Regions from separate parts of the Actinomadura sp. NEAU-AAG7 genome, predicted to be linked through region 1. Evidence: predicted binding sites of a transcription regulator. Region 1 holds the regulator's gene; the other holds the start of a gene.

What was found. Region 1 encodes LexA, which represses DNA repair genes until DNA is damaged. Its sites were predicted from a motif close to TCGAACANNTGTTCGA; they were not measured.
Region 2: a site for LexA is predicted at 10,294-10,309, ahead of ruvC (crossover junction endodeoxyribonuclease RuvC). Genes of this name have one in related genera too.

The regions. Positions count from the first base shown of each region.
Region 1 is NZ_JAHFZY010000005.1:31,472-47,326, reverse strand. It holds gene KLI87_RS22930 (OsmC family protein) at 1-71, opposite strand, end outside; gene KLI87_RS22925 (GntR family transcriptional regulator) at 89-715, opposite strand; gene KLI87_RS22920 (hypothetical protein) at 1,106-1,405, opposite strand; gene KLI87_RS22915 (vitamin B12-dependent ribonucleotide reductase) at 1,595-4,396, opposite strand; gene nrdR (transcriptional regulator NrdR) at 4,520-4,993, opposite strand; gene KLI87_RS22905 (LysM domain-containing protein) at 5,351-5,680, opposite strand; gene lexA (transcriptional repressor LexA) at 5,857-6,555, shown strand; gene leuS (leucine--tRNA ligase) at 6,703-9,171, opposite strand; gene KLI87_RS22890 (hypothetical protein) at 9,363-9,977, opposite strand; gene KLI87_RS22885 (lytic polysaccharide monooxygenase) at 10,260-10,904, shown strand; gene KLI87_RS22880 (long-chain fatty acid--CoA ligase) at 11,201-12,745, shown strand; gene KLI87_RS22875 (glycosyltransferase) at 12,756-14,768, opposite strand; gene KLI87_RS22870 (hypothetical protein) at 15,146-15,847, shown strand.
Region 2 is NZ_JAHFZY010000013.1:48,774-64,628, forward strand. It holds gene aspS (aspartate--tRNA ligase) at 1-644, shown strand, start outside; gene KLI87_RS38565 (bifunctional (p)ppGpp synthetase/guanosine-3',5'-bis(diphosphate) 3'-pyrophosphohydrolase) at 723-2,897, opposite strand; gene KLI87_RS38570 (adenine phosphoribosyltransferase) at 3,501-4,025, opposite strand; gene secF (protein translocase subunit SecF) at 4,172-5,317, opposite strand; gene secD (protein translocase subunit SecD) at 5,323-7,095, opposite strand; gene yajC (preprotein translocase subunit YajC) at 7,196-7,840, opposite strand; gene ruvB (Holliday junction branch migration DNA helicase RuvB) at 8,018-9,082, opposite strand; gene ruvA (Holliday junction branch migration protein RuvA) at 9,079-9,684, opposite strand; gene ruvC (crossover junction endodeoxyribonuclease RuvC) at 9,681-10,283, opposite strand; gene eis (enhanced intracellular survival protein Eis) at 10,391-11,542, opposite strand; gene KLI87_RS38610 (YebC/PmpR family DNA-binding transcriptional regulator) at 11,611-12,366, opposite strand; gene pdxT (pyridoxal 5'-phosphate synthase glutaminase subunit PdxT) at 12,370-12,987, opposite strand; gene KLI87_RS38620 (hypothetical protein) at 13,083-13,697, opposite strand; gene pdxS (pyridoxal 5'-phosphate synthase lyase subunit PdxS) at 13,880-14,797, opposite strand; gene KLI87_RS38630 (DUF3048 domain-containing protein) at 14,947-15,855, opposite strand, start outside.

The DNA.
Region 1 (15,855 bases):
TAGGAGCTCGTTCCCGCACCGGTGTTTCCGGTCCAGGTCACGGACACTTCGTAGTGGTGGGTCTTCGACATCCCGCAGCCCTTCTCAGCTATTCCAGGGTCGCCCTGGTGGCACGTGCATGGTCACCGGCGATCCGTCCCGCCCGGACACGGTCGCCGTCGGCGATCGCCCCCAGCAGTTCCCGGTGCTCACCCGAGACCGTCTCCGGACGCTCCGGACGCACGAGCGACGCCCGTGTGGAGACGATGATCCGATCCCACAGCCGTTCGAGGCTCTCCAGCGCGATCGGGTTGCCCGCCAGCTCGGCGATCCCCCGATGGAACCGGCGGTTCAACTCGATCGCGCGATCCAGCTCCCCCGCGGCGGTCACCTCTTCCAGGTGCGCCGCGTCCCGCTCCAGGTCGGCCAGCGCCGCCGGGGCGATCCGCCCGGCCCGCCGCCGGTCCGCGGCCAGCTCGGCGGTGAGCGCCTCCAGCGCCGCCCGCACCTCGTAGGCGTGGTCCAGGCTCTCCGGCGTCATGACCTCCACGACGACGCCGCGTCCGGCGCCGAGGACCAGGCCGTCGCTCTCCAAACGCCGCAGCGCCTCCCGGACGGGCGTCCGGCTCACGGCGAGCGCCTCGCTCACCGCCACCTCCGTGAGCCGCTCGCCGGGCGAGTACTCACCCGCGACGATCAGCCCCCGCAGTCTCCGGTAGACCGTGTCGACCTGCATCCCCACCTCCATTGCATACAAAGCATACATTGCATACAAAGCTGCCCGCAGGCCACTCCCGCCGACCGGCAGGCCCGGTCGTGCTAACTCGGGGGTGATCGATTGGCCGTGTTCGCTAGGTGTCCACGGGCCCGCACAGGGCATCCCGGTCCTCCTCAACGCGGCGGAGACCGGAGCCGAGGACGCCTCGAACGGGCTATGGGCGCAGCTCTGGTACCAGGGGAGCACATGCGAGGCGGGCGTCGCGGCGTTGCCGGCCCTGGCCGCCCTTTCCCCAGCGCACGAACCCGGCGGTCCGGCGCCCGGCCGTCGAACTCGCAGGCGAGATCGTGGGGTGGCCCCGCGCGAGGGCCGGTCTGTGGGCCCACCGGAGGCAGGGCGCCGGCCGCGCTACTGCCTAGAGTTCCAGCCGTTTGGGACGGTTGCGCCGGGGGCCTGAGGCGAGTACCCGGCGAAGTCCGTCACGTAGTTCTTCGAGAGCGGTCGCCTCGGCGAACTCAAGCGTGATGGCGAGTGCATGGCGGAGGCAGGGGATTCTGGTGGGGCGAGGAAGAACCGCTGGAGCTCGGTGTCGTCCCCGTGCCGTTCCTTGAGCCGAGCGAGTTCGGAGCGGGCGGCCGAGCGGACCGTGGCGCCGTCCTCGAACCGGATCTTGACGGCGCTGACGATGTAGTACTCGTCCGAGGCCATGGCCGGCGCTCTCCCCCGACCTCGCGGCGCGTGCGACGTCGTTGACTCTGTTCGATTGTTCGGGTTATCCGCGCCGAGAGGGGGCGGCGAAGCAAAGTGCCTCGCCGCCCCCTCCTGGCCTGTGCCTGATACGCCCGTCCAAGCGTGGTCCTCGCCGTCAGGCTAAGACCGGGGCGTCAGGAGCACCGCTCAGCTGCAGCCGCTGGTGGAGCCGCAGCCTTCGCAGACGTAGCAGCTGCCCGCGGGGCGCATCTTGGTGCCGCAGGTGAGGCAGAGCGGCGCGTCGGCGGTGCGGCCCTGGCGGCTCTCGATGACCTCCATCGAGGAGTGCGCCTCGCGGGACGGGGCGGGGGCCGGCCTGCTGATCTCCGCCGACTGGGCGAGGGTCTCGTGGTCGACCTCGTCCTCGGTGGGCTGGGCGCCCGGGTCCTCGCCGTTGGCCTGCATGGCGCGCTCGTCGGCGGTGAAGATGCCGAGGGCGGCGCGCTCGTCGTAGGGCAGGTGGTCGAGGGCGAGGCGGCGGAAGATGTAGTCCATCACCGAGGTGGCCATGCGGATGTCGGGGTCGTCGGTCATGCCGGCGGGCTCGAACCGCATGTTGGTGAACTTCTCCACCCAGGTCTCCAGCGGGACGCCGTACTGGAGGCTGATGGAGATCGCCATGGAGAAGGCGTCCATCACGCCGGCGAGGGTGGAGCCCTGCTTGCCGAGCTTGAGGAAGACCTCGCCGAGGCCGTCGTCGGGGTAGGACGAGGCGGTCATGTAGCCCTCGGCGCCCGCGACGGAGAAGCGGGTGACGGTGGCGGGGCGCTGCTTGGGCAGCCGCCTGCGGACGGGGCGGGTCTCCACCGGCGCCTCGGCCTTCGGCTCCTCCTTCTTGCCCGCCGCCGAGAGGGGCTGGCCCACCTTGCAATTGTCGCGGTAGATCGCCAGGGCCTTCAGGCCGAGCTTCCAGCCCTCGAAGTACACCTTCTCGATGTCCTCGATGGTGGCCTGCTCGGGCATGTTGACGGTCTTGGAGATCGCGCCGGACAGGAACGGCTGGGTGGCCGCCATCATCCGGACGTGCCCCATCGGGCTGATCGCGCGCTCGCCCATCGCGCAGTCGAACACCTCGTAGTGCTCGGGGCGCAGGCCGGGGGCGTCCACGACGTGGCCGTGCTCGCCGATGAACTCGACGACCGCCTCGATCTGCTCCTGCTGGTAGCCGAGCGTGTCGAGGGCGCGCGGCACGGTCTGGTTGACGATCTGCATGGAGCCGCCGCCGACGAGCTTCTTGAACTTCACCAGCGCGAGGTCGGGCTCGATGCCGGTGGTGTCGCAGTCCATCATCAGCCCGATGGTGCCGGTCGGCGCGAGCAGGGACGCCTGGGCGTTGCGGTAGCCGTGCTTCTCGCCGAGCTTCAGGCACTCCTGCCACTGCTTGGTGGCGGCGGCGTGGACGGCCTTGTCGACGGTGTCGAGGGTGCGGATCTCGTCGTTGGCGGCGGCGTGCTTGCGCATGACCCGCTTGTGGCCCTCGGCGTTGCGGGCGTAGCCCGCGTACGGGCCGACGACGGCGGAGATCTCGGCGGAGCGGCGGTAGGCGACGCCCGTCATCAGCGAGGTGATCGCGGCGGCGAGCGAGCGTCCGCCCTCGGAGTCGTAGGCGTGGCCGCTCGCCATCAGGAGGGCACCGAGGTTGGCGTAGCCGATGCCGAGCTGCCGGTAGTCGCGGGTCGTCTCGGCGATCTTCTCGGTGGGGAAGTCGGCGAAGGTGATCGAGACGTCCATCGCGGTGATGATCAGCTCGGTGAGCTTGACGAACCGCGCGACGTCGAACGTCCCGGAGTCGGTGAGGAACTTCAGCAGGTTGATGCTGGCGAGGTTGCAGGAGGAGTTGTCCAGGCTCATGTACTCCGAGCACGGGTTGGACGCGGTGATCCGGCCGGTCTCGGGGTTGGTGTGCCAGGCGTTGATCGTGTCGTCGTACTGGATGCCGGGGTCGGCGCACTCCCACGCGGCCTTGGCCATGAGCCGGAACAGCTCCTTGGCCTTGACGGTCTCGACGACCTCGCCGGTCATCCGGGCGCGCAGCCCGAAGTCGCCGTCGGCCTCGACGGCGTGCATGAACTCGTCGGAGACGCGGACGGAGTTGTTGGCGTTCTGGTACTGGACGCTGCCGATGTCCTTGCCGCCGAGGTCCATGTCGAACCCGGCGTCCCGCAGCGCGCGGATCTTGTCCTCCTCGCGCGCCTTGGTCTCGATGAACTCGGCGACGTCGGGGTGGTCCACGTCCAGGACGACCATCTTCGCGGCCCGGCGGGTGGCGCCGCCCGACTTGATCGTCCCGGCGGACGCGTCGGCGCCGCGCATGAACGACACCGGTCCGCTCGCGGTGCCGCCCGAGGACAGCAGTTCCTTGCTGGAGCGGATGCGCGAGAGGTTCAGGCCGGCGCCGGAGCCGCCCTTGAAGATGACGCCCTCTTCCTTGTACCAGTCGAGGATCGACTCCATCGTGTCGTCCACCGAGAGGATGAAACACGCCGAGACCTGCTGCGGGGACTTGGTGCCGACGTTGAACCAGACCGGGGAGTTGAAGCTGAACAGCTGGTGGACCAGCGCGTACTTCAGTTCATGGTCGAAGATCTCCGCGTCCTCTTCGGAGGCGAAATAGCCCTCTCGCAGTCCCGTCTCGGTGTACATCCGGACGACCCGGTCGACGAGCTGCTTGAGGCTCCACTCGCGTTGCGGCGTCCCGACCGCGCCGCGGAAGTACTTGGACGTGACGATGTTGACGGCGTTCAGGGACCAGAAGTCGGGGAACTCCACCCCGCGCTGCTCGAAGTTCACCGAGCCGTCACGCCAGTTGGTCATGACGACGTCACGACGCTCCCAGCGCATCTCGTCGTACGGATGCACGCCGGGCGTGGTGAAAATGCGCTCGACCTTCAGCCCTTTGCGGCCCCCCTTGCCGCGCCGTGCCGCCGAGCCGCTCACCGTCTCCGTCATGACCTTCCCCCTCTCGGGCCACCCGCCGGGGCCCTGTTCAGGAACAACTCCGCCGCCGCGCGGGGCATGCCCGGCGCGGTGGCGCTTTCACGTGTGTGCTGCTGTGTACTGCCGGGCCCGCCCCTATCGGGGCGGACCGGACTCCCCCGAGGAGCCTGACCTGCGCAGTGATTCGATCTCTTTCGCGAAGTCGTCCAGCGACTCGAAGCTCCGGTAGACCGAGGCGAATCGCAGATAGGCGACCTCGTCGAGTTCGCTGAGCGGCCCCAGGATCGCGAGACCGACCTCGTGCGAGGGGATTTCCGCGGATCCCGACGATCTGATCGCCTCTTCGACCCGCTGCCCCAGCTTCGCGAGCGCATCCTCGTCGACCGGGCGGCCCTGGCAGGCCCTGCGCACCCCGGCGATGATCTTTTCCCGGGAGAACGGCTCGGTGACCCCGCTGCGCTTGGCCACCATGACGAGCACATTCTCCTGCGTCGTGAATCGCTTGCCGCATTCCGAGCACGCCCGGCGGCGCCGAATGGCGCCCCCGTCATCGGTGGACCGGCTGTCGATCACTTTGGTGTCAGGGTTGCGGCAGAACGGGCAATGCACGTCTGGTTCCTCCCCTGACGAAAACGCGTCACACCTCTGAACGATGCCATATATAGGTGAAGTACATCGGTGTGACTACTAGATGTTGTGGTCAACCGTACGGGGACGCGCAGGCGTACGCAACCTCGGTCGGGCGTCCCGGACGTTGACCCGTGTCACATCCGCCACGTCCGCCCAGGTCACGGCGAAGCAGATGGATCTTGGTCCGGGCGTGTCGCGCGGCGGGCCCGCATCGCGCCCCTGACCAGGACGATCACGGCTGAACGCCACATCCGGCCCGTGGATGACCGCCAGGGACGTACCGGGCGGCGGAAGGAGCCCCCGGGAGACGGCGCGTACACCTCCCCCGCGGGCGCGTCAGCGCGCGGGGAGGCGTATGCGCTGCCCCGGCTGGACGGTGGGGTCGCCACCGAGGCCGTTGAGGTCGATGATGCGCTGGACGACGATGCGCGGGTCGGAGCGGGGCTCGGCGGCCGTGGCGATCTCCCAGAGGGTCTCTCCGGGCTCCACGACGACCGTCTCGCCCGGACCGGAGGGCCCGCCGCCCTCATGCCCGCCCGCCAGGGCCCCGGGGCCCCGGGCGAGCCAGAGCGCGGGCAGGGTGAGGAGGGCGGCGCCGGTCACCACGACCACGCGGCCCCGGCGCGTCAGGCGGATCGGGACATGTTCATGGGGTGAACCGGACATCTCTCCCCTCCCAGCGTCGAATGCATTTTCGATCGAACGCCTGTACGATGTTCTACCGCAGGACACCGGGAAAACGCGACCCTCATCTTCGAACAATTGTTTGATCATCGGCGCTGGACGCGATAGCGTTCCATGACAAGGAGTGACGGATCGAGGCGCCCGGGAGGCGACGAGCGATGAGCAAGGTCCGGGAGCTGCCCGACGGGCCCATGGACGAGACGGGCCTGACCCAGCGGCAGCGCATGGTGCTGGAGGTGATCCGCGACTCGGTCCAGCGCCGGGGCTACCCGCCCTCGATGCGCGAGATCGGCGAGGCGGTGGGCCTGACCAGCACCTCCAGCGTGTCGCACCAGCTCCGGGCGCTCCAGCGCAAGGGCTTCCTGCGGCGCGACCCCAACCGGCCGCGTGCGGTCGAGGTGCGGGTCCCGGGCACGACGCCGGTGCGGACCGAGCCCGACACCTACGAGGGGCTGGGCGGCCAGCCGACCTCGACGCAGCCCGCGCCCGCCTACGTGCCGCTGGTGGGCCGCATCGCCGCCGGTGGGCCGATCCTGGCCGAAGAGGCCGTCGAGGACGTGTTCACGCTGCCGAAGCAGCTCGTGGGCGAGGGCACGCACTTCCTGCTGAAGGTCACCGGGGACTCGATGATCGAGGCCGCGATCGCGGACGGTGACTGGGTCGTCGTCCGGCAGCAGCCGGTCGCCGAGCAGGGCGACGTTGTCGCCGCCATGATCGACGGCGAGGCGACGGTGAAGACGTTCAAGCGCAAGGACGGCCACATCTGGCTGATGCCGCAGAACTCCGCCTACGAGCCGATCCCCGGCGACGAGGCGTCCGTCCTCGGACGGGTCGTGGCGGTCCTGCGCAAGATGTGACGCGCCCCCGAACGGGCCTACCGAAGGCGGTCTCCCCCACCGGGGTGACCGCCTTCGGCCTGTTCCGCGCTCCACGGCGCACGCGTGGCCGGCACACGCCGAAGACCCCGGCAGGACGAGCCTGCCGGGGTACCGGAGCGTGCGGGGTCAGCGCTTGGGGACGATGTTGACGATCTTGGGGGCGCGGACGATGATCTTGGCGATGTCGGCGCCGGCCAGGGCCTCCTGGACCTTCGGGGAGGCCAGCGCCAGCCGCTCCAGCTCCTCGTCGGCGATGGCCGGGGGGATCTCCAGGCGGTCGCGGACCTTGCCCGCGACCTGGACGACGCACGTCACCGACTCCTCGACCAGCAGCGCCGGGTCGGCGGACGGCCAGCCCGCGCGGATCAGGGGCGCGGTGCCGCCCAGCAGCTCCCACGCCTCCTCGGCGGTGTAGGGGGCGAACAGCGACAGCACCACGGCGATCGCCTCGGCGGCCTCCCGCACGGCCGGGTCGGCGGCGCCGGGGCCGGAGTCGATGGCCTTGCGGGTCGCGGTGACCAGCTCCATGATCCGCGCGATCGCGACGTTGAAGCGCTGCGTCTCGACCAGCTTGGTGGCCTCGTCCACGGCGCGGGCGGTGGCGCGGCGCAGGGCGATGTCACCCGACGCGGCGTCCGCGCCGGGCGCCGAGGAGACCTCGGTGGCGATCCGGTGGACGCGGGCCAGGAACTTGGACATGCCGTGCGGGGACACGTCGGCCCAGTCGATGTCGTCCTCGGGCGGGCCGGAGAACAGCATCGCCAGCCGGACGACGTCCACGCCGAACTCGCCGATCTGCTCGCCCAGGTCGACCAGGTTGCCGGTGGACTTCGACATCCCGCTGCCGTTCAGGATCACCTGGCCCTGGTTCAGCAGCCGCCGGAACGGCTCGGTGAAGTCGACCATGCCCATGTCGTACAGGACCTTGGTGAAGAACCGGCTGTACAGCAGGTGCAGGATGGCGTGCTCGACGCCGCCGGTGTACTGGTCGACCGGCATCCACCGCCGGACCCGCTCGACGTCGAACGGGCCGTCCTCGTAGCCGGGCGAGCAGTAGCGGAAGTAGTACCAGGACGAGTCGACGAAGGTGTCCATGGTGTCGGTGTCGCGCCGGGCGGCGCCGCCGCACTTGGGGCACTCGACGTTCACCCAGTCGGACGCGGCGGCCAGCGGCGAGGTGCCCTTGGGCGCCAGGTCGGCGCCGCGCAGGCCCTCGGGCAGCCGCACCGGCAGCTGGTCGTCCGGGACGGGGACCTCGCCGCACGCCTCGCAGTGGACGATCGGGATCGGGCAGCCCCAGAACCGCTGCCGCGACACCAGCCAGTCGCGCAGCCGGAAGTTCACCGAGGCGCGCCCGGTGCCGCGCTCGTCCAGGATCTCGATGATCTTGGCGATGCCCTCGGCCTTGTCCAGCCCGTCGATCGGGCCGGAGTTGATGATCGCGCCGTCGCCGGGGGTGGCGACGCCGGTCTCGGCGGGGTCGGCCTGGCCGGTCTCGACCACCACGCGGACCGGCAGCCCGAACTTCAGCGCGAAGTCCAGGTCGCGCTGGTCGTGCGCGGGCACGGCCATGATCGCGCCGTGTCCGTACTCGGCCAGCACGTAGTCCGACGCCCAGACCGGCAGCCGCTCGCCGTTCACCGGGTTGACCGCGTAGCGGCCCAGGAACACGCCGGTCTTCTCGCGCTCGGTGGACAGCCGCTCGATCTCGCTCTCGCGGGAGACCTCCTCGCGGTAGGCCTCGAACGCGGCGCGCTGCGCGGGCGCGCAGACCTCCTCGGCCAGCGGCGCGTCGGCGGCGACGACCATGAACGTCGCCCCGTACAGGGTGTCGGGCCGGGTGGTGTAGACGGTGACCGGCTCGTCGCGCCCCTCGATGAGGAAGTCGACGTCGGCGCCGGTGGAGCGGCCGATCCAGTTGCGCTGCATCAGCAGGACGCGCTCGGGCCAGCTCCCCTCCAGCTGCTCCATGTCCGCCAGCAGCCGGTCGGCGTAGTCGGTGATCTTGAAGTACCACTGGGTCAGCACGCGCTTCTCGACCAGCGTGCCGCAGCGCTCGCAGTGCCCGCCGACGACCTGCTCGTTGGCCAGGACGGTCTGGTCCTTCGGGCACCAGTTGACGTGGCCGCCCTTGCGGTAGGCCAGGCCCCGGTCGTAGAAGCGCAGGAACAGCCACTGCGTCCACTTGTAGTACTCGGGGTCGGAGGTGTGCAGCCGCCGCGTCCAGTCGAAGGAGGGCGCGTACCGCTGGAAGGAGGCCGCCTGCGTCTCGATGTTGGCGTAGGTCCACTCGGCGGGGTGGGAGTCGCGCTTGATCGCGGCGTTCTCGGCGGGCAGGCCGAAGGAGTCCCAGCCGATGGGGTGCAGGACGTTGAAGCCGCGCTGGAACCAGTAGCGGGCGACGACGTCCCCGATCGCGAACGCCTCGGCGTGCCCCATGTGCAGGTCACCACTGGGGTAGGGGAACATGTCCAGCGCGTAGCGGCGCTCGGGGCCCTCGCCGGTCTCCACGGCCTCGAACGGGTCGAGCTCCGCCCAGCGGGCCTGCCACTTGTCCTGAACCGCCCGTGGGTCGTAGTGCTCGTCGCTGCTCACGCTTCCAGACTCCGCATCCTGATCAACTGGGTCCCCAGACCGCCCGCCGACATGAAACGGCCCCTCGCACAGGAGGGGCCACCACGCTGACGTCGATCCGTCAGCGTGGTCGTATAAGGAGCAGCCTGGCTGGCATACAGCAAGCGTAGCGCAACCGCAAGCCCTCCCGCCGAGGGTTCCGGCGGCCCCCCTCAGTGCCCCGACGACTGGCGCGCGAGCGAGACCACGCCGGTCACCTGGACGTGGGTGAGGCCGAGGTCGGCGCCCACGGCGGACAGCGTGCCCTCCTCGTTGACGCTGAGCGGCCCGTCGGTCAGCGCGACCTCGGCGGCGGCGCGCAGGATGCTCTCCCTGGCCTCGGGCGCGAGCGCGGAGGACGCGCGCGCCATCTCGACGCGCACCTCGTCGAAGGGGCGGCCGAGGTCGGCGGTGAGCGCGCCGTCGTCGTAGGACGGGTCGCCCGCCTCGCGGACGACGGTGACGGCGCGGCCGCGGGCGGCCGCGTGGGTGTAGTCGCCCGAGCGCAGCACCTGGGCGATGGCCATCCGCAGCAGCATCGCCGGCATCAGCGCGAGCTGCGCGGTGGTCGGAACCTCCAGGATGCCGAGGTTCCAGCGGCCGTGGCAGGTGTCGCACTCGACGAACTCGCCGCCGGTCTTGTTCAGCGGGATGACCGGGATGAAGAACAGCGTGAAGAAGTTGCGGCCCTGCCGGCGCCGGTACTCGCGGTCGCCGCCGCAGTCGGGGCAGTGGAAGACACCCTTGCTCAGGGTGAAGAAGACCACCCGCCAGCCGAAGATAATCAAGATCTCGGACCCTTTCTCGGTGAGGCGGCACATCGTAACGGGGACGCGGGCGCGGCCGTGGGACGGAGGGGGCACCCCGGCCACGCCGGGCGAACCTGGCCGAATCCGGCCAAATGTTTGAAACCTTGACTAGGCACCGTTCCAGCCGGAAACTAATAGGAAGGTTTCTTATTAGAAATGGAGGCCGTCCCCGGACGCCCCACCCCGGCACGCTCCCCGCCCCACGGCTACCGACTCCATCCGGACCCCACCCCTCCAGTCCCCCCGCCAGGAGGATCGCGTATGCCCAGCAGACTCCGTCCGCCCCGAAGACTCCCCTCATCCCGCAGGCTCCCCACGCCCCGCGCGAGGACGCTGGTGCTCGCCGCCGCCGCCTCGGCCGGGCTCACCGTGGTCGTCGCCGCCCCCGCCTTCTCGCACGGCTACACCAACACCCCCGTCAGCCGCGCCCTCTTCTGCAAGCAGGGCACGGTGAAGGACTGCGGGGAGGTCAAGTACGAGCCGCAGAGCGTCGAGGGCCCGAAGGGCTTCCCGAAGTCCGGCCCCCGGGACGGCACGATATGCGCCGCCGGTGACAGTCGCTGGGCCCCGCTCGACGACCCGCGCGGCGGGCAGTGGCCCGCCACGTCCCTGACCGGCGGGCAGTCCTACACCTTCGCCTGGACGCTCACCGCGGCCCACTCCACCGCGTCCTTCCGGTACTTCGTCACCAAGGACGGCTGGGACTACAAGCGGCCGGTGACCCGTGCCGCGCTCGACCTGACGCCGTTCCTCCGCCTGGACTACGGCAACAAGCAGCCGCCGCGCGACTTCTCCCACTCGGGCACGCTGCCGGTCCGCCACGGCCGGCACCTGATCGTGGCCGTCTGGGACATCGCCGACACGGGCAACGCCTTCTACCAGTGCTCGGACGTCGACTTCGGCTGACCTCGACCTCCCCCCGCGGGCTGCCGCTCTGCGCCCGCGCCGGGGGCCGGACGGGACCGCGCACCCGTCCGGCCCCCGGCCCCCTCCGGCCGACCGCCCCGTCCCGCCGCCCGGCACGGCGGGGCGGGGCGGTCGCTCCCCGCGACCGCCACCGGGAACGGGAAAGGCGCGAAGAACGGCACGTCACGGCACACACCGGGGGATGGCGCGGGCCGAACCGCATGCAGCAGGATGAGCTGGACGGTTCCAACACTCGCCGGTAACAACCGGCGGGAGCCCACCCCGCGAGGAGTGCCATGCTCAACCTGTCCGTGCTGCTGGAGGACGCGGCCCGCGAGACGCCGGAACGGGACGCCGTCGTGTTCGGCGACATCAGGCTCTCCTACGCCTTCGTCGACGGGGTCGCGAACCAGGTCGCGAACCTGCTGCGCTCGCGCGGCATCGGACCGGGCGACAAGGTCGCGCTGGCCTCACCGAACCTGCCCTACTTCCCGATGGTCTACTTCGGGGCGCTGAAGGCGGGCGCGGTCGTCGTCCCGCTGAACGTGCTGCTACGGCCCCGCGAGATCGCCTACCACCTGGCCGACTCCGGGGCGAAGGCGCTGTTCTGCTTCGAGGGGACGCCGGACTTCCCGCTCGGCGAGACGGGCCGCGCCGGGTCCGCCGAGGTGGAGGGCTGCGAGCACCTCTTCCTGCTCCCGGCGAGTCTCGCGACGACCGAGTCGCCGGTCGAGGGGGCCGAGCTGTTCTGGGCGGCGCTCGCCGGGCAGCCCGACACCTTCGAGACGGTCCGCACCGAGAGCACCGACACCGCGGTGATCATCTACACCAGCGGGACGACCGGGCAGCCGAAGGGCGCGGAGCTCACGCACGGCAACCTGCTCATGAACGCGATGGTGGACGACACGCTGTACCGGCGGACGCTGCACGACACGTTCCTCGTGACGCTGCCGCTGTTCCACATCTTCGGGCAGACGTGCGTGATGAACGTGGGGCTCTACCGGCGCGCGACGCTGGTCATGCAGGCGCGGTTCGACGCCCGGCAGACCGTCGAGCTGATGGTCGCGGAGAAGGTGAACTTCTTCGCGGGCGTCCCGACGATGTACTGGGGGCTGCTGCACGCCGAGGCGTCGCCGGGGGAGATCGAGGCGATCCGCGCCGAGCTGCGGGTGGCGGTGTCGGGCGGGGCGGCGCTGCCGATGGAGGTCATCAAGGGCGTCCGGGAGCGGTTCGGGGTGAACATCCTGGAGGGGTACGGGCTGTCGGAGACCTCGCCGGTGGCCTCGTTCAACCGTCCGGACCGTCCGACCAAGGCGGGGTCGATCGGCCTCCCGATCTGGGGCGTGGAGATGCGGCTGATCGACGACGACTGGAAAGAGATCGAGGGCGAGGGGCCCGGGGAGATCGCGATCCGCGGGCACAACGTCATGAAGGGCTACCACGGCCGTCCCGAGGCGACGGACGAGGCGATCCGGGACGGCTGGTTCCGCACCGGCGACGTGGCCCGGCGCGACGACGAGGGCTACTACTACATCGTCGACCGCTCCAAGGACATGATCATCCGCGGCGGCTTCAACGTGTACCCGAGGGAGCTGGAGGAGGAGCTGATGACCCACCCGCAGGTGTCGCTCGCGGCGGTCGTGGGCGTCGCGCACGCCACCCACGGCGAGGAGGTCAAGGCGTACGTGATCCGCACGCCGGACGCCACCGTGACCGAGGACGAGCTGGTCGCGTGGGGCAGGGAGCGGTTCGCGGGCTACAAGTACCCGCGCATCGTCGAGTTCCGCGACGAGCTGCCGATGACCGCCACCGGCAAGATCCTCAAGCGCGAGTTGCGCTGACCTCCGCCTCTCAGAAGAGGATGTGCTCCCTGGCGAACCCGTAGAACGCGACGCGGCTCTCGGACAGGAGTTCCAGGTCGCTCGGACGCCAGGTGTGGCGCGCCGCGTCCGCGTGCCGGATCGTGACGAAGGAGAACCGGTCGGCGGCGTAGACGCGCACGCCGTCCGCGCGGAGCCGTTTGAACAGGTCGGTGTCCTCGCCGCGGCCGAGGTCGGCGAACCGGTAGGAGCGCATCAGGTCGCCCTGGCCGAGGAGCGCGCCGCCGCGCAGGACGTCCACGTAGCGGTTCTCCAGGTCGGGGTAGCGCAGCAGCGTCGCGTCGATCGAGCCGAGGTGGGCGTAGTGGGCGAGCTTCCCGACCACGCCCGCGTCGGTGTAGGAGAAGGCGGGGACGAGGTCGGTCAGGTAGTGCGGGCCGTACAGCTCGTCGTCGTCCACCTTGCCGACGTAGTCGCCGTCGGCGGCGTCGATCGCCATGTTCAGGCACGCGCCGAGCGTGCGCGAGCGGTCGGCGGTGAGGACGGCGACGTCGTCGAGCCCGGCGGCCATGGCCTGCTTCTGCACCTGGACGGGGTCGAGGTCCAGGTCGTGCAGGACCATGACGAGTTGCAGCGGACGCCACTCCTGGGCCGCGATCATCTCGACGGCGGGGGCGATCTGCTCGGCGCGGCAGGTCGACATCACCAGCGACACGGTGGGCCGCTCGTCCCGCCGCACCGGCGCGCTCCCCAGGTTCTCCAGGACGGTGTCGACCCGGTGCCTGTAGGTGTGCGCCGCGTGGATCTCGCGCAGGGCGAGGTGGGCCTGCCGGTCGCGCAGTTCGGGAGCGCGCAGGAGCGCGCGGAGGATGCGCCCCGCGTCCTTGCCGTCCTCCACGGCGGGGCCGAAGGAGGGCGCGGCGTCCGCCCTGTGGTGGACGACCGGGACCCCGGCGGCGGCCGCCTCGTACGCCCGCCGCGCGTCCGGGGCGATCATGACCTGGTAGCGCTTGCGGGCGGACGCGGCCCGCTCGTGCGGCCACGGCGGGACGACCCGCTGCCGGTACAGGTGCGGGACCCCGGTCGCGGCGAAGTGCGCGCCGAGCCGGGGCGCGGGGGCGATCAGCGGTTCGGCGGTCGCGTCGTACTCCCCCTCGTACAGCAGCGGGTACCGGCCGTGGTCGTGGACGCGGACGGGGTTGTGCAGGCGCGGCTGGGCCGCGAACGGCAGGTGCGTGACGCGGTCGTGGCCGAGCCGCCGCCGGTGCTCGGGGACGGCGCCGGAGTCGACGGTGAACACGTGGTCGAAGGCCCCGGCGGCCTCGCCGAGGCCCGCGCCGGTGTCCCAGTACGCGGACGGGACGCCGCGCTCGCGGCACCAGGCGGCCATCTCGGCGACGGGCAGACCGGTGCCGATCGACTCGACGAGCAGCAGCGCGGGGCGCCGCGCCTCCAGCGTCTCCCACCAGTCGCCCGGTTTCAGGCCGGCGACCTGCGTCCACTCGTAGCGCAGCGCCGCCTCCAGGACGGGCCCGAGCACGACCGCCGCGACGAGGCCGGGGCGGGCGACCGGGCCCTCCGGCGGACGCGGCGCGGCGCCCGCCGGCTCGACCGGCTCGGTGTCGGCGACGCGGACGTCGGGACGGCGCGTCCGGCGGGGCTCGGCCGGGGGCTCGGGCGGCAGGGGGCGCTCGCGCAGCGCGTCCCGGACGCGGCGCAGCGCGGCGGGCGCGAGCGGCCTGCGGCGCAGCGCGGCCAGCGCCGGGCCGAGCCGCGTCCAGCGGCGCAGCCGCAGCTCCTCGAACCGCCACCGCTCCTTGTCGGCGCGGTGCTCCTGCTCGGCGCGGGCCCGGTCCAGCTCGCCGACGCGGCGCGCGGCGTCGTTGAGCGAGCCGATCAGCCGGCCGATCTGCTCGTCGCGCTCGTCCCGCTGGCGTTCCAGCTCGGCGAGGCGCATCCGGACGGCGGCGTTGTCGGCCGCGAGCCGGTCGCCCCGCGCCCGCAGACCGTTGATCTCGGCGGTCGTCGGGTCGGTGTCCGGCACGGCGGGCTCCCGGTGTGAGGTCGGTGGAAGGGACGGCGGTGCGGAGGGGGCGGCACGGCGGCGGGGGCGCGGCGGCGGCCGCCCTCGCGTTCACGCTAGACGCGCCGTTCCCGCCGTCCGCCGTACCCGGGCGGGTCGCCACCCAACGTTCACCGGACCGTCGCCGGCCCGTACCGCCGCCGACGGGGCCCGGGACTCGAACCCGGTCATTCGGGGCGAGACCGCCCGCACAAGGACGGGCGAACCGGACATATATGCCGCCAATCCCCCACGGATACTCGCCTTGTGTGTGATGCAGGTCACAGAGATGAGGTTGAACCGGAAGGTCGGATAAAGCATCTCTTTTCCACACACTGTGTTGCGAAAGGAACCCCCTCATGGTCCGCCGGTTGATCGCCTGCACGGTGGTGGCCACGGCCGCCGCCCTGTCCCTCACCGGTTGCCTGGGCGACAAGAAGGAGGACCCGGCGCTGCCCCCGGCCCCGACCCCTCCCTCCGCCCCGTCCGCCAGCGCCCCGTCCCAGACCCCGGCCGGCTCGGCCAACGGCGGCACGCCCGCCGGGTGGAAGACCGTCGGCGGACCCGAGAACGGCGTCCGCATGTCGATCCCGGCCGGCTGGATGGAGATCGACCTCACCAGCGGCGAGGCCGAGCAGGGCCTCAAGCGCCTCGGCCTCCAGGGCGCGAACGAGGAGATGCTCCGGCAGAGCTTCGCCTCGCTGGAGAAGCAGAAGGCCCTGTACGCGGTCGAGACCGAGGCCGCCCAGCGCGGCTACGCCACCAACGTCAACGCGCTCTGCACGCCGACCCCCGTCTCCTCGGTCGACGCGCTGGAGGCCGCCACCCGGTCGGGCATGGTCCAACTCGGCGCGCAGGACGTCGAGATCACCCGGACGACCGTCGCCGGCCGTCCCGGGATCCGCACCACCTACTCGCTGCGGACCGCCGCCGGCACCCTCACCGGCCGCCAGGTCCAGGTCGCCGACGGGTCCCGCGCCTGCTCGCTGACCGTCACGGCCAAGGACGGCGAGATGCCGGACGACGCCGACCAGATCATGGGCACGCTCGAACTCCTCTGACCGTTCCC
Region 2 (15,855 bases), on a different contig from region 1:
CGGCCGCCGGTGACGCGATCTTCTTCGGCGCCGGCAAGCGGCACGCCACGCAGGAGCTGCTCGGCGCGGCCCGCCTGGAGATCGGCCGGCGCGGGAACCTGATCGACGAGTCGGCCTGGGAGTTCGTCTGGGTCGTGGACGCGCCGATCTTCGAGCCCGTCGAGGACGAGAAGGGCGAGCAGATCGGCTGGACGTCGGTCCACCACCCCTTCACCGCGCCCAAGCCGGAGTTCGCCGACTCCTTCGCGGACGACCCGGGCACCGCGCTCGCCGACGCCTACGACCTCGTCCTGAACGGCACGGAGATCGGCGGCGGGTCGCTGCGTATCCACCGCGCCGAGACGCAGCAGCAGGTGTTCGACGTGCTCGGGCTGTCCAAGCAGGAGGCCGAGTCGCAGTTCGGGCACCTGCTGGAGGCGTTCAAGTTCGGCCCGCCGCCGCACGGCGGCATCGCCTTCGGCTGGGACCGGACCGTCATGCTCCTCTCCCGCCAGGACACGATCCGCGACGTGATCGCCTTCCCCAAGGCGGCGTCCGGCACCGACCCGCTGACCGACGCGCCCACCACGATCACCGCGCGGCAGCGCGAGGAGGCGGGCGTGGACGTGGTCCCCGACGAGGACGAGGCCCAGGCCGAGGGCTAGGGACGGTTCAGGGCGACCGCTCAGCGCGGTCGCCCTGGAGGACCCGCCCCGGATCCGCCCCGGGGCCCGCCGCCGGCGTTACCGGGTGGCGCCGCTGGTCACCCGGTAGACGTCGTAGACGCCGTCTATCGACCGGACGGCCTTCAGGACATGGCCGAGGTGCTTCGGATCGCCCATCTCGAAGGTGAAGCGCGACACCGCGACCCGGTCGCGGGTGGTGGTGACCGACGCCGACAGGATGTTGACGTGCTGGTCGGACAGAACGCGCGTCACGTCCGACAGCAGCCGGGGGCGGTCGAGGGCCTCGACCTGGATCGCCACGAGGAAGACCGAGTCCTCGCCCGGGGACCACTTCACGTCGATCAGCCGGTCGGGCTGGGACTTCAGGCTCGCGATGTTCGAGCAGTCGGCGCGGTGCACCGACACGCCGTGCCCGCGCGTGACGAACCCGACGATGTCGTCGCCGGGGACGGGCGTGCAGCAGCGCGACAGCCGCACCCACACGTCGGGGTCGTCGGCGACGACGACACCCGGGTCGCCGGCGGGACGGTTCCGCTTGCGCCGCGTCGGGAAGGCGATCTCGGCGAGGTCCTCCTCGGCGCTCTCCACACCGCCGAGGGCCTCCACGAGCCGCTGGACGACGGTCTGCGCGGACACGTGCCCCTCGCCGACCGCCGCGTACAGCGACGAGACGTCGGTGTAGCGCATGTCGCGGGCGAGGGCGAGCAGCGCCTCACCGGACATCATGCGCTGGAGCGGCATGTTCTGCTTGCGCATCGCGCGGGCGATGGAGTCCTTGCCGGACTCGATCGCGGTGTCGCGGCGCTCCTTGGAGAACCAGTGCTTGATCTTGTTGCGGGCGCGGGCGCTCTTGATGAAGCCCAGCCAGTCGCGGCTCGGGCCCGCGTCCTGCGACTTGGAGGTGAACACCTCGACGGTGTCGCCGTTGTCGAGGGTCGATTCGAGGGGGACGAGGCGGCCGTTGACGCGGGCGCCGATACATCGGTGCCCGACCTCGGTGTGGATCGCGTACGCGAAGTCGACCGGGGTCGCGCCCTGCGGGAGCGCGATCACGTCGCCCTTCGGGGTGAAGACGAATACCTCCGACACCGACAGGTCGAACCGCAGCGACTCCAGGAACTCGGCGGGGTCGGCGGTCTCCTTCTGCCAGTCCAGGAGCTGGCGGAGCCACTGCATGTCGCCGGCCTTGCGGCCGCCGACCGTCTCCTCCTTGTACTTCCAGTGCGCGGCGACGCCGTACTCGGCGCGGCGGTGCATGCCCCAGGTGCGGATCTGGAGCTCGACGGGCTTGCCCTCGGGGCCGATGACCGTCGTGTGCAGCGACTGGTACATGTTGAACTTCGGCATCGCGATGTAGTCCTTGAACCGGCCGGGGACCGGGTTCCACCGCGCGTGGATCGAGCCGAGGGCGGCGTAGCAGTCGCGGACGCTGTCCACCAGGACCCGGATGCCGACCAGGTCGTAGATGTCGTCGAAGCTGACGTCCCGCGCGATCATCTTCTGGTAGATCGAGTAGTAGTGCTTGGGGCGCCCGGTGACGGTCGCCTTGATCCGCGCCTCGCGCAGGTCGGTCGAGACGTTCTCGATCACTTCCTGGAGGTAGACGTCGCGGCGGGGGGCGCGCTCGGACACCAGGCGGGCGATCTCGTCGAACCGCTTGGGGTACATCGTCGCGAACGCGAGGTCCTCCAGCTCCCACTTGAGGGTGTTCATGCCGAGGCGGTGCGCGAGCGGCGCGAACACCTCCAGCGTCTCGCGGGCCTTCTTCTCCTGCTTGTGCCGGGGCATGTAGCGCAGCGTGCGCATGTTGTGCAGCCGGTCACCGAGCTTGATCACCAGGACGCGGATGTCGCGCGACATCGCCACGACCATCTTGCGGACGGTCTCGGCCTCCGCCGCCTCGCCGTACTTGACCTTGTCGAGCTTGGTGACGCCGTCGACCAGCGCGGCGATCTCGTCGCCGAAGTCGGTGGCGAGCTCCTCCAGCGTGTAGGGGGTGTCCTCGACGGTGTCGTGCAGCAGCGCCGCGCACAGGGTCTCGGTGTTCATGCCGAGCTCGGCGAGGATCGTCGCGACCGCGAGCGGGTGGGTGATGTAGGGGTCGCCGCTCTTGCGCTTCTGGTGCCGGTGGTAGTGCGCGGCGACGTCGTAGGCGCGCTCGATCAGCCGGAGGTCCGCCTTCGGATGGGTGTTGCGGACCGTCTTGATGAGTGGTTCGAGTACCGGGTTCATAGTGGGACCGCGCTGGGCGCCCAGCCTGGCGAGCCTGCGGCGCACCCGGGCGGCGGACGGCGGGATGGTGGTGGACGTGGCGGACGGGCCCCCGCCGGCGGGGCCGTCGGCGGTGGCGGCGCTCCCGGGCGTCGCGGCGGGCCCTGCGGGCCGGTCGGACGGTGCTCTCTCGGGAGCCCTCTCGGAGGCCGCCGTGCCCGGCGGCGGCGTGCTGTCGGACGCCGCCCTGCCGGCGGAGGACCGGTCGGACGATGTCGCGGCGGTCGGCAGGGCGGGCGGGCCCGGGGGCGACGCCCCCGCGGGCGGGGAGCCCGCGGATGGCGACCGGGCGGGCGGCGACTGGGCGGATGGCCTGGCGGGCGGTCTGGCCGGCGGCATGGCGGAGGGCGGCGTTCCCGCCGCCTCGGCGGTCTCGTCCACGGCGCCGCCCCGGTCCGGGCGGGACTCGGCCGCGAGATCCACCGCGGCGTCGGTCACCGCGTCGGTCGATACCACCTCACCTGGCACTCAGCCTCCCTGGTCAGAGCGGGCCCGGTGCACCGACCGGTCCCGCGGGCCGCGACCGGCCCGGATCTCGCCAGTGTATCCGGCCCCTTTTTGGTGCTAGACCGTAACCAGCGAATGGACGTCCACATTCCCGAGCCTCTGGCGTCCCTGGAGGAACGAAAGCTCGATCAGGACGCTGATCCCGGCGACCTCCCCGCCGCCTCGGCGGACGAGATCGACGGCCGCCCTGGCCGTCCCACCGGTGGCCAGCACGTCGTCGACGATCAGCACCCGGTCGCCGGGGCCGAAGGCGTCGACGTGCATCTCGATCGTCTCGGTCCCGTATTCGAGATCATAGGTCTCCTCGTGGGTCCGCGAGGGCAGCTTTCCCTTTTTGCGCACCGGAACGAAGCCCGCGCCGAAGTGGTAGGCGACGGGCGCGGCGATGATGAAGCCGCGCGCCTCGATCCCGACGATCTTGTCGATGGTGCCGCGGCCGTGGTGGTTGACGATCGCGTCGACCACGCCCGCGAACGCGACATGGTCGGCCAGCAGCGGGGTGATGTCCTTGAAGAGCACACCCGGCTTCGGATAGTCGTCCACGTCGCGGATCCGCTCCTGGATCAGCTTGTCGAGGTCCACGCTCGTCTCCCTGCGCTCGGTACCGCCGTGCTGGATGCCGCTGGTCCCCTTGAGGATGGACTCCACCGCTCAAGGAACGGCCGTGCGCGCGTCCCCTCCCGGTCGGGAGGGGCGCGGCACGGCCGCCGGTGTCTATCCGATCTTCGCTACTTGCCTCGGCGCTGCTGGCGGCTGCCGCGTTTGGGCTGCTGGCGCGGCCCCTGCTGCACCACCTTGCGGACGGTCACGCTCGCCTTCACGTCCTCGGCACCGCCGTCGTCGTCATCGTCGTCGGCATCCTCGTCGGAGGACCCCGTCGCCCGCGTGACCTTGGCGGCCTTGGCCTGCCGCTTCGCGCTGTGCTCGCGGCGCGCGATGTTGGCGCGGATCTGCTTGTACTTCGGCTCGCGCTCCTTGAGCTGGACGAGCAGCGGCGTCGCCACGCACAGCGAGGAGTACGTACCGATGATCATGCCGACGAACAGGGCGAGCGACAGGTCCTTCAGCGTTCCCGCGCCGAACAGCGTGGTGCCGATGAACAGGATCGCCCCGACCGGCAGGATCGCGACCAGCGAGGTGTTCAGCGAGCGGACGAGGGTGCTGCTGAGCGCCTGGTTCGCCGCCTCGCTGTAGGTCGTCCTGGAGGCCGCCGTGAGCGGTTTGGTGACCTCCTTGATCATGTCGAAGACGACCACCGCGTCGTACAGCGAGTACCCGAGGATCGTCAGGAAGCCCAGCAGGGTCGCGGGGGTGACCTCGAAGCCCGACCAGGCGTAGACGCCCGCCGTGATCACCAGGTCGTGGACGAGCGCGACCACCGCGGCCAGCGCCATCCGCCACTCGAACGCCACCGACAGGTAGCCGATGATCAAGATCATGAAGACGACCAGCGCCTGCCAGGCCTTCTTCTGGATCTCACCGCCCCACGAGGCGCCGACGACCTGGGTGCTGACCTTGCTCTCCGGCACGTCCAGCCGCTGGGTGACGCTCTTCTTGACCTCGGTGACCTGCGCGGAGGACAGGCTCTCGGTGGTCACCCGCCAGTCGCCGCCGGCCTTCTGCACGATCGCCTGGTGGGCGCCGCCGCCGGTGACGGCGCCGCGCACGTCCTCGATCGAGTGGCCGGAGGCCTTGAAGGTGAAGACCGAGCCGCCCTTGAACTCCACGCCGATGTTGAGGCCCTGGACGAGCAGGCCCGCGATCGACAGCACGAGCAGGAACCCGGAGATCGAGTACCAGATCTTCGGCTTTCCGACGATGTCGGCGCTGATCTCGCCCCGGTAGATCCGGGAGATCGCCGCACGCAGCCCCATTTCGCTCAGACCTCCTGGCTCGTCGTGCGCGCGGCCTTGGTGGCCGCCGCGTTCTGCGCGGACTTGCGCAGCCGCTTGGCGTCCAACCCGGACAGCGGATGGCCGCGGCCGAAGAAGTCGGTGCGCGACAGCAGCGCCACCATCGGCTTGGTGAAGAAGAACACCACGACGACGTCGATCAGCGTCGTGAGACCCATCGCGAACGCGAAGCCCCGCACGCCGCCGACGGCGAGGAAGTACAGGACCAGCGCGGCGAGGAAGGTGACGGCGTCGGCGACCAGGATGGTGCGCCGGGCCCGCTTCCACGCGTTCTCCACCGACGAGCGCAGCTTGCGGCCGGCGCGCAGTTCGTCGCGCAATCGCTCGAAGTAGACGATGAACGAGTCGGCGGTGATGCCGATGGAGACGATCAGGCCGATGATGTGCGGCAGCGAGAGCCGGAAGCCCATGCCCTCACCGAGGATCACCACCGAGATGTAGGTGATCGCCGAGGCCACCACGAGGCTGGACACGGCCACCAGGCCGAGGCCCCGGTAGTAGAGCATGCAGTACAGCACCACCAGGCCGAGGCCGATCGCGCCGGCGATCAGGCCGCCCTCCAGCTGGTCGGCGCCGAGCGTGGAGGACACCTCGTCGATGGAGCTCTGCGTGAACTCCAGCGGCAGCGCGCCGTACTTGAGCACGTTGGCGAGGTCGGTGGCGTACTGGCGGTTGAAGCTGTCGGGCGGGCCGTCGATGCTGGCGGTGCCGCCGTTGATCGCGCCCCGGTTGATGCTGGGCGCCGAGACGACCTGGCCGTCCAGGACGATCGCGATCTGCGCCTGCGGGGAGCTGGGGTTCTGCTGGTAGGCGCGGTAGGCCTCGGTGGTCACCTGGCCGAACTGGCGGCCGCCCTTGCCGTCGAACTTCAGCGAGACCGACCAGCTCGCCTGGCCCTGCTGGGAGTCCGGCGGCATCGCGTTGGCGCCGTCGACGTTCTCGCCGAGGACCCGCACCGGCCCGAGGATGTACTTGGTGACCTGGCCGTTCTCTTCCTTCTGGTCACAGGCGGCGACCCACTTGCGGTTCGGGTCGTTGGACCCGGGCGCCCGCCGGTCGCCGGTGTAGCAGTTGAGGGCCTCGAACTGCTTGATGACGTTCTTGTCGTCGATGCCCGTGTAGTCCTGCTGGGGCTGCTGGGGCTGCTGTGGCTGCTGCGGAATGCCCGACGGGACGCCCGTCGGCGTCCCCGAGGGAGTGCCGGACGGGGTGGCCGAGCCGGACGGATTCGGGGTGGGCGCGGTGAGCGCACCCGACAGCGCCCGCCCCCGCGGGGTGGCGGACGCCGAGCCGGACGGCGAGGCCGAGGCCGACGCGGACGGCGAGGGGCTGGCCTTGTCGTCCTTCTTCTTGCCGTCGTCCTTGCCCGACGGGCTGGCCGAGGGCGCGGGCGAGGCGGGCGCCCCGGTGGTCGGCTTGCCGTCGGCGATCGCGAAGGCCTGCCGGAACTGGAGCTTGGCCGTCGTCCCGATCAGCGAGACGACGCGCCCCTGGCCCTCGCCGGGCACGTTCACGACGATGTTGTTGTTGCCCTGCTTGGCGACCTCCGCGTCGGAGACGCCCAGGCCGTTGACGCGCTGCGTCATGATCTTGACGGCCTGGTTCATCTGCGAGGACGGGGGATTCTTCCCCGACTCGGTCTTGGCCGTGAGGGTGACGGTGGTCCCGCCCGCGAGGTCCAGTCCCAGCTTGGGCGTGGTCCGCCCCTGCAGGACGGCCACGCAGGCCAGCACCACCATGATCGCGAAGAGCGCTAGGAGCGTGCGCCCTGGCTTGGGAACATTGCTAGGCGGAGCCACTGGTCGTTTTTCCCGTCTTGTATCGGTGCCGGAGGGGGCGTCAGGCCGTGGGCTTCTCCGCGGCCTTCGCCTTCACGCGCACCCTCGACCTGGACCCGGACTTGGCGGCCGGGGCATCGGTGTCCGCGACGTCCGCGGCCGTCGCCCCCGCCCCTTCGGCGACCTCGACGGACTCGGCGCCCTTGGAGCGCCCCGAGCCCTTGGCGTCGTCGTCGTCGCCGTCCTCGTCCGCGGTGTCATCGGCGGAGGCGGTCTCGTCGGCGGCGTCCGTGTCGTCGGACTTGTCGGCCGCACCGGACTTGGTCAGCTCGACACGCCCCGCGTCCTCGGCCTCGTCCTGGTCGTCGTCGTCCTCGTCGAGCTCGTCGTCGAGGTCCTCGGGCTCGTCGTTCTTGAGGACCTGCATGACGGCCTGCTTGAGGAAGCGGACCTCGACGCCGGGGGCGATCTCCAGGAGAAGACCGTCGTCGTCGACCTCCACGACCGTGGCGCGCATGCCGCTGGTCGTCAGCACCGTGGCGCCGGGTTCCATGCGGGCCTGCATCTGCGCCTGCTCCTTGCGGCGCCGGCTCTGCGGCCGGATCAGCAAGAAGTAGAAGACCAGGGGTACGGCGAGGAGCAGCAGCAGGTTGAAACCCCCGCCGCCGCCCGAACCCGCCGCGATAATCATGTCGCTGCCGCCCATTACTGGGGCATCCTTCCGATGTGGTTTGCCCAGCCTGTGACCGAAGCGGTCACTCCCGCGAAACCGTCGGCTGGGGACGGTGAACCAAGTCCCGGAGTCTAGAGAGTACGCGAGACCCCGGCAACGACGTGACGATCGGTCACGCCGGGAAGTTCCCAAGCCGTTATCCGATGATCACTACTCCGTGCCTTCGGCGTCCCCGTCCACGTCGAAGAGCGTGCCGGTCAGCGGCGCGGCGGGCGGCGGCGTGAGGCCGAGGTGGGCCCAGGCGGCGCCGGTGGCGACGCGGCCGCGCGGCGTGCGGGCGAGCAGCCCCTGCCGGACGAGGAAGGGCTCGGCGACGACCTCGACGGTCTCGGGCTCCTCCCCCACCGACACCGCGAGCGTCGACAGCCCCACCGGCCCCCCGCCGAACTTGCGCAGCAGCGACCCGAGGACGGCGCGGTCGAGCCGGTCGAGGCCCCGCTCGTCCACCTCGTAGAGCTTCAGCGCGACCCGGGCCAGCTCCCGGTCGATCACGCCGTCGGCGCGGACCTCGGCGTAGTCGCGGACGCGGCGCAGCAGCCGGTTGGCGATCCGGGGCGTGCCCCGGGACCGCCCGGCGATCTCGGCGGCGCCGTCGTCGGTGATCTCCACGTCCAGCAGCCGGGCCGACCTGCGGACGATCACCTCCAGCTCGGCGGGGCCGTAGAAGTCCATGTGCGCGACGAACCCGAACCGGTCGCGCAGCGGGCCGGGCAGCATCCCGGCACGGGTCGTGGCCCCCACCAGCGTGAACGGCGCGATGTCGAGCGGGATGGCGGTCGCGCCCGGGCCCTTGCCGACGACGACGTCGACCCGGAAGTCCTCCATCGCCATGTAGAGCATCTCCTCGGCGGGCCGCGCCAGCCGGTGGATCTCGTCCAGGAACAGCACCTCGCCCTCGGCGAGCGTGGACAGGACCGCCGCGAGGTCCCCCGCCCGCTCGATCGCGGGCCCGGAGGAGATCCGCAGCGGCTGCCCCAGCTCCGCGGCGATGATCATGGCGAGGGTGGTCTTGCCGAGGCCGGGGCCGCCCGACAGCAGGACGTGGTCGGGGGTGCGGCCGCGCCGCAGGGCGCCGTGCAGGACGAGCGAGAGCTGCTCGCGGACCCGCTCCTGCCCGACGAAGTCGTCGAGCTTCTTCGGCCGCAGCGCCGCCTCGATCACCTGCTCGTCGACGTTCTCGGCGTCCGCGGAGACGAGCCGCTCCTCCTCGCTCATCCGCTGAGCTTCCGCAGCGCGGACTTGAGCAGGGCGGCGACCGGGGGCGTCTCGCCGCCGTCCAGGTCGGCGGCGACGGCCTCCACGGCGGCGTCGGCGTCCTTGGCCGACCAGCCGAGGTTGATCAGCCCGGCCTGAACCTGGGCGCGCCACGCCTGGGCGGGGCCCGCCGCGCGGGTGGCGGGCGCGCCGTCCCCGACGGGGCCGCCGAGCCGGTCCTTCAGTTCCAGGACGATGCGCTGGGCCCCCTTCTTCCCGATCCCGGGGACGCGCGTGAGCGCGGCCAGGTCCTCGGCGGCCACGGCGTGCCGCAGCGCGTCGGGGGTGTGGACGGCGAGCATCGCCAGCGCCAGCCGGGGGCCGACCCCGCTGGCGGTCTGGAGCAGCTCGAACACCGTGCGCTCGTCGTCGTCGGCGAATCCGAACAGCGTGAGGGAGTCCTCCCGGACGACCAGGGACGTGGGCACCCGGGCCTGGTCGCCGACCCGCAGGCCGGCCAGGGTGGCGGGGGTGCACTGCACCGCGTACCCGACGCCCCGCACGTCGATCACCGCCCCGTCGGGCCCGGCGGCGGCCACCTGGCCGCTGACGAAGGCGATCACTGGCTGGTTCCTCCTCTGGTCGGGGCGGTCCGCACCGCCGGGGCCGTCCGGGCGGCGAGCCGCTCGCGTTCGGCGCGCGCCGCGTCCTCGATCCGGCTCCGCTGCTCGCGCGCGAGCCGCTGCTGGGCGCCGCCGCGCCACACGTGGCAGATGGCGAGCGCCAGCGCGTCGGCGGCGTCGGCGGGCCTGGGGGCCGTCTCCAGGTTCAGCAGGCGCGTCACCATCCGGGTCACCTGCGCCTTGTCGGCGCGGCCGTTGCCGGTGACGGCGGCCTTGGCCTCGCTCGGGGTGTGCAGCGCGACCGGCAGCCCGCGGCGGGCGGCGGCGAGCATGGCGATCCCGGCGGCCTGGGCCGTGCCCATCACGGTGCGGACGTTGTGCTGGGAGAACACGCGCTCGACGGCGACGGCCTCGGGGGCCAGCTCGTCCATCAGCGCCTCGACGCCGCGCTCGATGCCGAGCAGCCGGAGGGCGTGGTCCTCGCCCGGGTCGGTGCGGACGACCGACACGTGCACCAGATGGAGCCGCCGCCCCGGGGCGCCCTCGACGACGCCCACCCCGCACCGGGTGAGCCCGGGGTCCACCCCCATCACCCGCACGGCCACTCCTTCGATCATCTGTTCGGCCGAACACGCTACCAAGCCAGCATCCCACCCGTTCAGCGGCGGCGGACGTGTCGCGGAAGTAATCCGCTTCCGGAAGGCCCTCAGAAGTAGTCCAGGGAGAAGGGGGCGGCGGCGAAGGGCGCCGTGAGCGCGCTCGCGTCGCCGCCCCGGAGCAGCCCGGAGCGGCGCAGGGTGGCGACCGGGACGCCCGCGTAGAGCGCGGCGAGGCCCCGCGGCCCGAGCCGGACGGCGTCCGGGTGTTCGGCGGAGCGTTCCAGCCGGCCGCGCCCGTCCGCGACCTCGAACAGCCAGTGGCCGGAGTTCGACGGGCGCTGCGGATCGTCGACCAGCAGGGGCACCCGGGCGCCCACCCCGGCCGGGTAGCCGCGCGCCTCGATCGCGGCGGGCGCGTCGACCACGCGCAGCATCCACTGGTTGCGGCGGACGTGGTCGACCTCGCGCTCGGCGGGCAGCCACAGCGCCGCGTCCATGGGTCCGACGCACGCGTGGACGGTGGGCGCGACCGACGACCCGGACCCCACGATCGCCCACAGCGCCCGCAGGGTGCGCTCCGACGCCGCGACGAGCCGGACGACCTCCAGCGCCGTCTTGCCGCCCGTCCAGCGGTAGGTGAGGAACCCGTCGTCGGCCAGGTAGGAGAAGTCGTTCTCCTCGGCGAGTTGGACGCGCCAGTCCGCGTCCGCCCATCCGACCGGACCGCAGTCGCCCGCGCCCCGGTGGACGCGGCGGATGACGGCCGCGACCTCGGCGGCGTCCTCCGGCCCGGCGCGGCGGACCGGGACGCGCTCGGCCGCGATCCCCCGCAGCGCCTCGGCCGAAAAGTCGATCTTGTGCTGGGCGCCCGCGTGCTCCCAGCCGAGCGAGCGGTACAGCCGCGTCGTCGCCGGATACAGCATGGACAGCGGGTGCCCGAGCGCCGCGCAGCGCTCCAGCAGGTCGGCCATCAGCGCGCGGCCGAGCCCGCGGCCGCGCTCCTCGGGCGCGACCGCGACGCCGCCGACGCCCGCCAGCGACACCGCCCGCCCGTGCCACCACTGCGTCATGTCGTGCAGCCGTCCGGCGGCGACGACGCGTCCGCCGTCGAAGCCCGCGAACTGCCGTTCGGCGGCGAGCGTGGCGGCGTTGTAGCGCAGCGACCGCTCCCACTCCGCGTCCGAGTAGGGCCCGAAGGCGCGGGCCCGGACGTCGCGGGCGGCCTCGGGCTCATCGGGTTCGAGGGCGCGGATCTCCATGATCCAGACCGTACCCGCCGCCGGTGACCGGCGGCGGGCCGGGCCGGGCTAACCCGCCGAGACCGTGCTCAGGCGTCGATCGAGGCCATGATCTCGTCGGAGACGTCGAAGTTGGCGTAGACGTCCTGGACGTCGTCGGAGTCCTCCAGGGCGTCCAGGAGCCGGAAGACCTTCTTGGCGTTGTCCTCGTCGAGCGGGACGGTGACGCTCGGCAGGAACTTGCTCTCGGCCGACTCGTAGTCGATGCCGGCCTCCTGCAGCGCGCTGCGGACGGCGACCAGGTCGCCGGCCTCGCTGACGACCTCGAAGTTCTCCTCGTCCAGTTCGGCCACCTCCTCGGCGCCGGCGTCCAGCACGGCCATCATGAGGTCGTCCTCGCTGGTGCCCGCCTTGGGGACGATCACGACGCCCTTGCGGTTGAACATGTAGGACACCGAGCCGGGGTCGGCGAGCGAGCCGCCGTTGCGGGTGAGGGCCACCCGGACCTCGGACGCGGCGCGGTTGCGGTTGTCGGTGAGGCACTCGATGAGCACGGCGACACCGCCGGGGGCGTAGCCCTCATAGGTGATGTTCTGCCAGTCGGCGCCGCCCGCCTCCTCACCGGCGCCGCGCTTGCGCGCGCGCTCGATGTTGTCGTTGGGGACGGAGTTCTTCTTCGCCTTGTAGATGGCGTCGTACAGGGTGGGGTTCGCGTCGGGGTCGCCGCCGCCGGTGCGGGCCGCCACCTCGATGTTCTTGATCAGCTTGGCGAAGAGCTTGCCCCGCTTGGCGTCGAGGGCCGCCTTCTTGTGCTTGGTCGTCGCCCACTTGGAATGGCCGGACATCTGTCAATCCTCCTCGGTCGCCCGGCGCACCAGATCGGCGAAGTAGTGGTGCACGCGGAAGTCGCCCGTCAGCTCCGGATGGAAGGCGGTCGCCAGCAGGCGGCCCTGACGGACGGCGACGATCCTACCGGCGTTCGGACCGCCCTCGGCGCGTCCGAGGACGTCGACGGCCTCCCCGACCGACTCCACCCAGGGCGCGCGGATGAAGACGGCGTGGTACGGCGTGTCCCCCATGCCGGTGAGCGGCACCTCGGCCTCGAAGGAGTCCACCTGGCGGCCGAAGGCGTTGCGCCGCACGGTCATGTCGATCCCGCCGACGGTCTCCTGGTCCGCCACGCCGTCGCGGATCCGGTCCGCCAGCATGATCATGCCGGCGCAGGAGCCGTAGGCGGGCATCCCGCCCTCGACGCGCTTGCGCAGCGGCTCCAGCAGCTCGAAGGAGCGGGCCAGCCGCCACATCGTGGTGGACTCCCCGCCGGGGAGGACGAGCCCGTCCACCCGCTCCAGCTCGTCGGGGCGGCGGACGTCCAGCGTCCGCACCCCGGCGGCCTCCAGCGCGCGGGCGTGCTCGCGCACGTCTCCCTGCAGGGCGAGGACACCGATCGTCGGCACAGCAGTCACGTAGGAACCTTCCGGGGGTACGCGGGGGTTTGGCCGGTATCAGACGTCTCGTACAACGTTCCAGGACGTGCGGGATCTTCCCGGGGGACCGAGGGTCAGGCGTGCTTGAACCGGCGGAGCGGCAGCTCCAGCGGGAGGAAGCCGTCCTGGCCCCGGCTGGCGATGCCGCGCCCGAACATGTGGGCCTCGGCGAGCGCCAGGCCGAACTCCTCGGGGTCGAAGGGCAGCGGCACGTCGGCGGCGCCCGCGTCGATCGCGCTCCAAAAGGGGCGCTCGGCGGGCAGCCGGTCGCCCTGGTCGACGACGACGCCGTCCTCGGCGGTCACGAAGACCTCGCGGAGCAGCGCGCCGGACTCGTACCAGCGGAACCAGCAGCCGTGGATGACGGTGTGCAGGACGAGGACGCCGCAGCGCGAGCCCGGCAGCGCGGCGGCGGCGGTGTCGGCGATGCGGCGGGCGTCGTCGTCGAGGCTGAACAGCCGCCGGTCGCACAGCAGCAGCGCCCGCTCGAACGCGCCGACGAACAGCTCGTCCTCGTAGGGCCAGAGCGCGAAGTCCAGGACCGTGTCACCGGTCTCGGTGAGGGTGGCCGCCGGATAGAGACCGCGCGCGATCTCCGCGGCCGCGCCCGGATCGGACACCAGGCCCGGCCGGAACACCTCGGTGGGTTCACCCGCGCTCGCGCATGCCAGCGCGACCGACCAAGCCATGCTCGTCCCTCCCGCGGCCGGGCACCGCCCGGGAGGCCTCGCGCCTGCCCACCGGCCGCGCGGCCAGCGTAATCCCTCGACCTGCGCGTTGTGGAGGGGGGTCCCCCGGTTGCCGCCCGGCCGCCGCGCCCGTGCCGGCGGGCTCGGACGGGCGGCGGGCGCCGGGGTCGGTCAGCGCGGGGTCACCAGCCGCGGCCGGCGAACTTCTGGTCCTCGCCGAGGGAGGCGGCGCTGATCCCGACCATGGCCTCGCCGAGGCCGCGGGAGACCTTGGCGATCACCTCGGGGTCGTCGTGGAAGGTGGTGGCCTTCACGATGGCCTCGGCGCGCTGGGCGGGGTTGCCGGACTTGAAAATGCCCGATCCGACGAACACGCCCTCGGCGCCGAGCTGCATCATCATCGCGGCGTCGGCGGGGGTGGCGATGCCGCCGGCGGTGAACAGCACGACGGGCAGCTTGCCGGCCCGCGCGACCTCCTTGACCAGCTCGTACGGCGCCTGCAGCTCCTTGGCGGCCACATACAGCTCGTCGTCGGCGAGCGACCCGAGCCGGCTGATCTCCCGCCGGATCTGGCGCATGTGGGTGGTGGCGTTGGAGACGTCGCCGGTGCCGGCCTCGCCCTTGGAGCGGATCATCGCCGCGCCCTCGGTGATGCGGCGCAGCGCCTCGCCGAGGTTGGTGGCGCCGCACACGAACGGGACGGTGAAGGCCCACTTGTCGATGTGGTTGTCGTAGTCGGCCGGGGTGAGCACCTCGGACTCGTCGACGTAGTCGACGCCGAGCGCCTGGAGCACCCGGGCCTCGACGAAGTGGCCGATGCGCGCCTTGGCCATCACCGGGATGGACACCGCCGAGATGATCCCGTCGATCATGTCGGGGTCGCTCATCCGGGAGATGCCGCCCTCGGCGCGGATGTCGGCGGGAACCCGCTCCAGGGCCATGACGGCCACCGCGCCCGCGTCCTCGGCGATCTTCGCCTGGTCGGGCGTGACGACGTCCATGATCACGCCGCCCTTGAGCATCTCCGCCATGCCGCGCTTGACGCGGGCGGTCCCCGTCTCGGGCGCGGTGTTCTCGGGGGCGGGACTGGAAGTGGACACGGGCATTCCTCACCTCGCGGACGACAGGTCACTTCCATGATATTGCCTGCTAGCGGGACATCTCGACCGGGCAGAGTGTCAGAACCGCGACTTTTTGGCTTACGAAGTGACCGCAGAACGCCCCCGACTCACTGGTCCGTAAGGGTTCGTCACGGAATGCGAGGCTTGCCGTCGTTGAGCAGAACGACCCAGACCTGGCCCGGCGCGAAGGTCATCGGCCTGCCGTCGGGGGTGGTGTAGGCGGTGCCCTTGTCCTCGCTGGGCCGGGTCCACCGGGCCTGGTAGGACTTCCCGTCGCGCAGGACGAGCGCGCGTCCCGAGCCGGTGGTGCGGATCAGCGGCGTGTAGCTGCCCAGGAAGTCGTGGAACCGGGACCTGGTCGTCCGGGCGTACTGGACGACGATCGTCCGGCCGCCGAGCCGCCCGCCCTCGGCGGCGAGGTCGGGCCGCCCGCCCCAGGACGCCAGCCAGCGCTTCTGCCGGGCCGACCAGGTGAAGCCCATCGTCGTCGCGGGCCACCGGGCGGTGAAGGACGCGGTGGGCCTGCCGCCCTCGGGCGCCGGGCCGAAGCGGAACCCGATGTCGCGGGGCGGCTCGGCCTTCGGCGCCTGCTTCAGCAGGTTCCTCGGGTCGGCGTAGAGGTTGTACGGGATGGGCTTGGGCCCGGCGCGGAAGTAGGCGGACCCCGCGTTGTCCTGGGAGATGTCGTAGACCGGCGCCTGGCGGATGTAGGGCTTCATCTTGCTCTGGACGCCGCTGAAGGCGAACGCGGGACGGCCGAACTGCGGGAGGATGTGCAGGTCGGAGATGCGGGCGCTGCGGACCGGTCCAACGCGGCCCGGCAGCCGGGAGGAGTAGACCGCCATCAGCCGGGTCTCGCCGCCCTCGACCTGCTCGACGTAGACGATGTCGGCGGAGGAGACCCCCGCCTGCGGCAGCGCGGGCCGGGTGTTCTCGATCTTGACGGCGAGGACGGGGTTGCGCCGGCCCGTCGCGCCGCCGGTGAAGGGGTGCGCCGTCGGCTCGGGCGTGCCGGATCCGGAGGGGCCCGGCGCGCC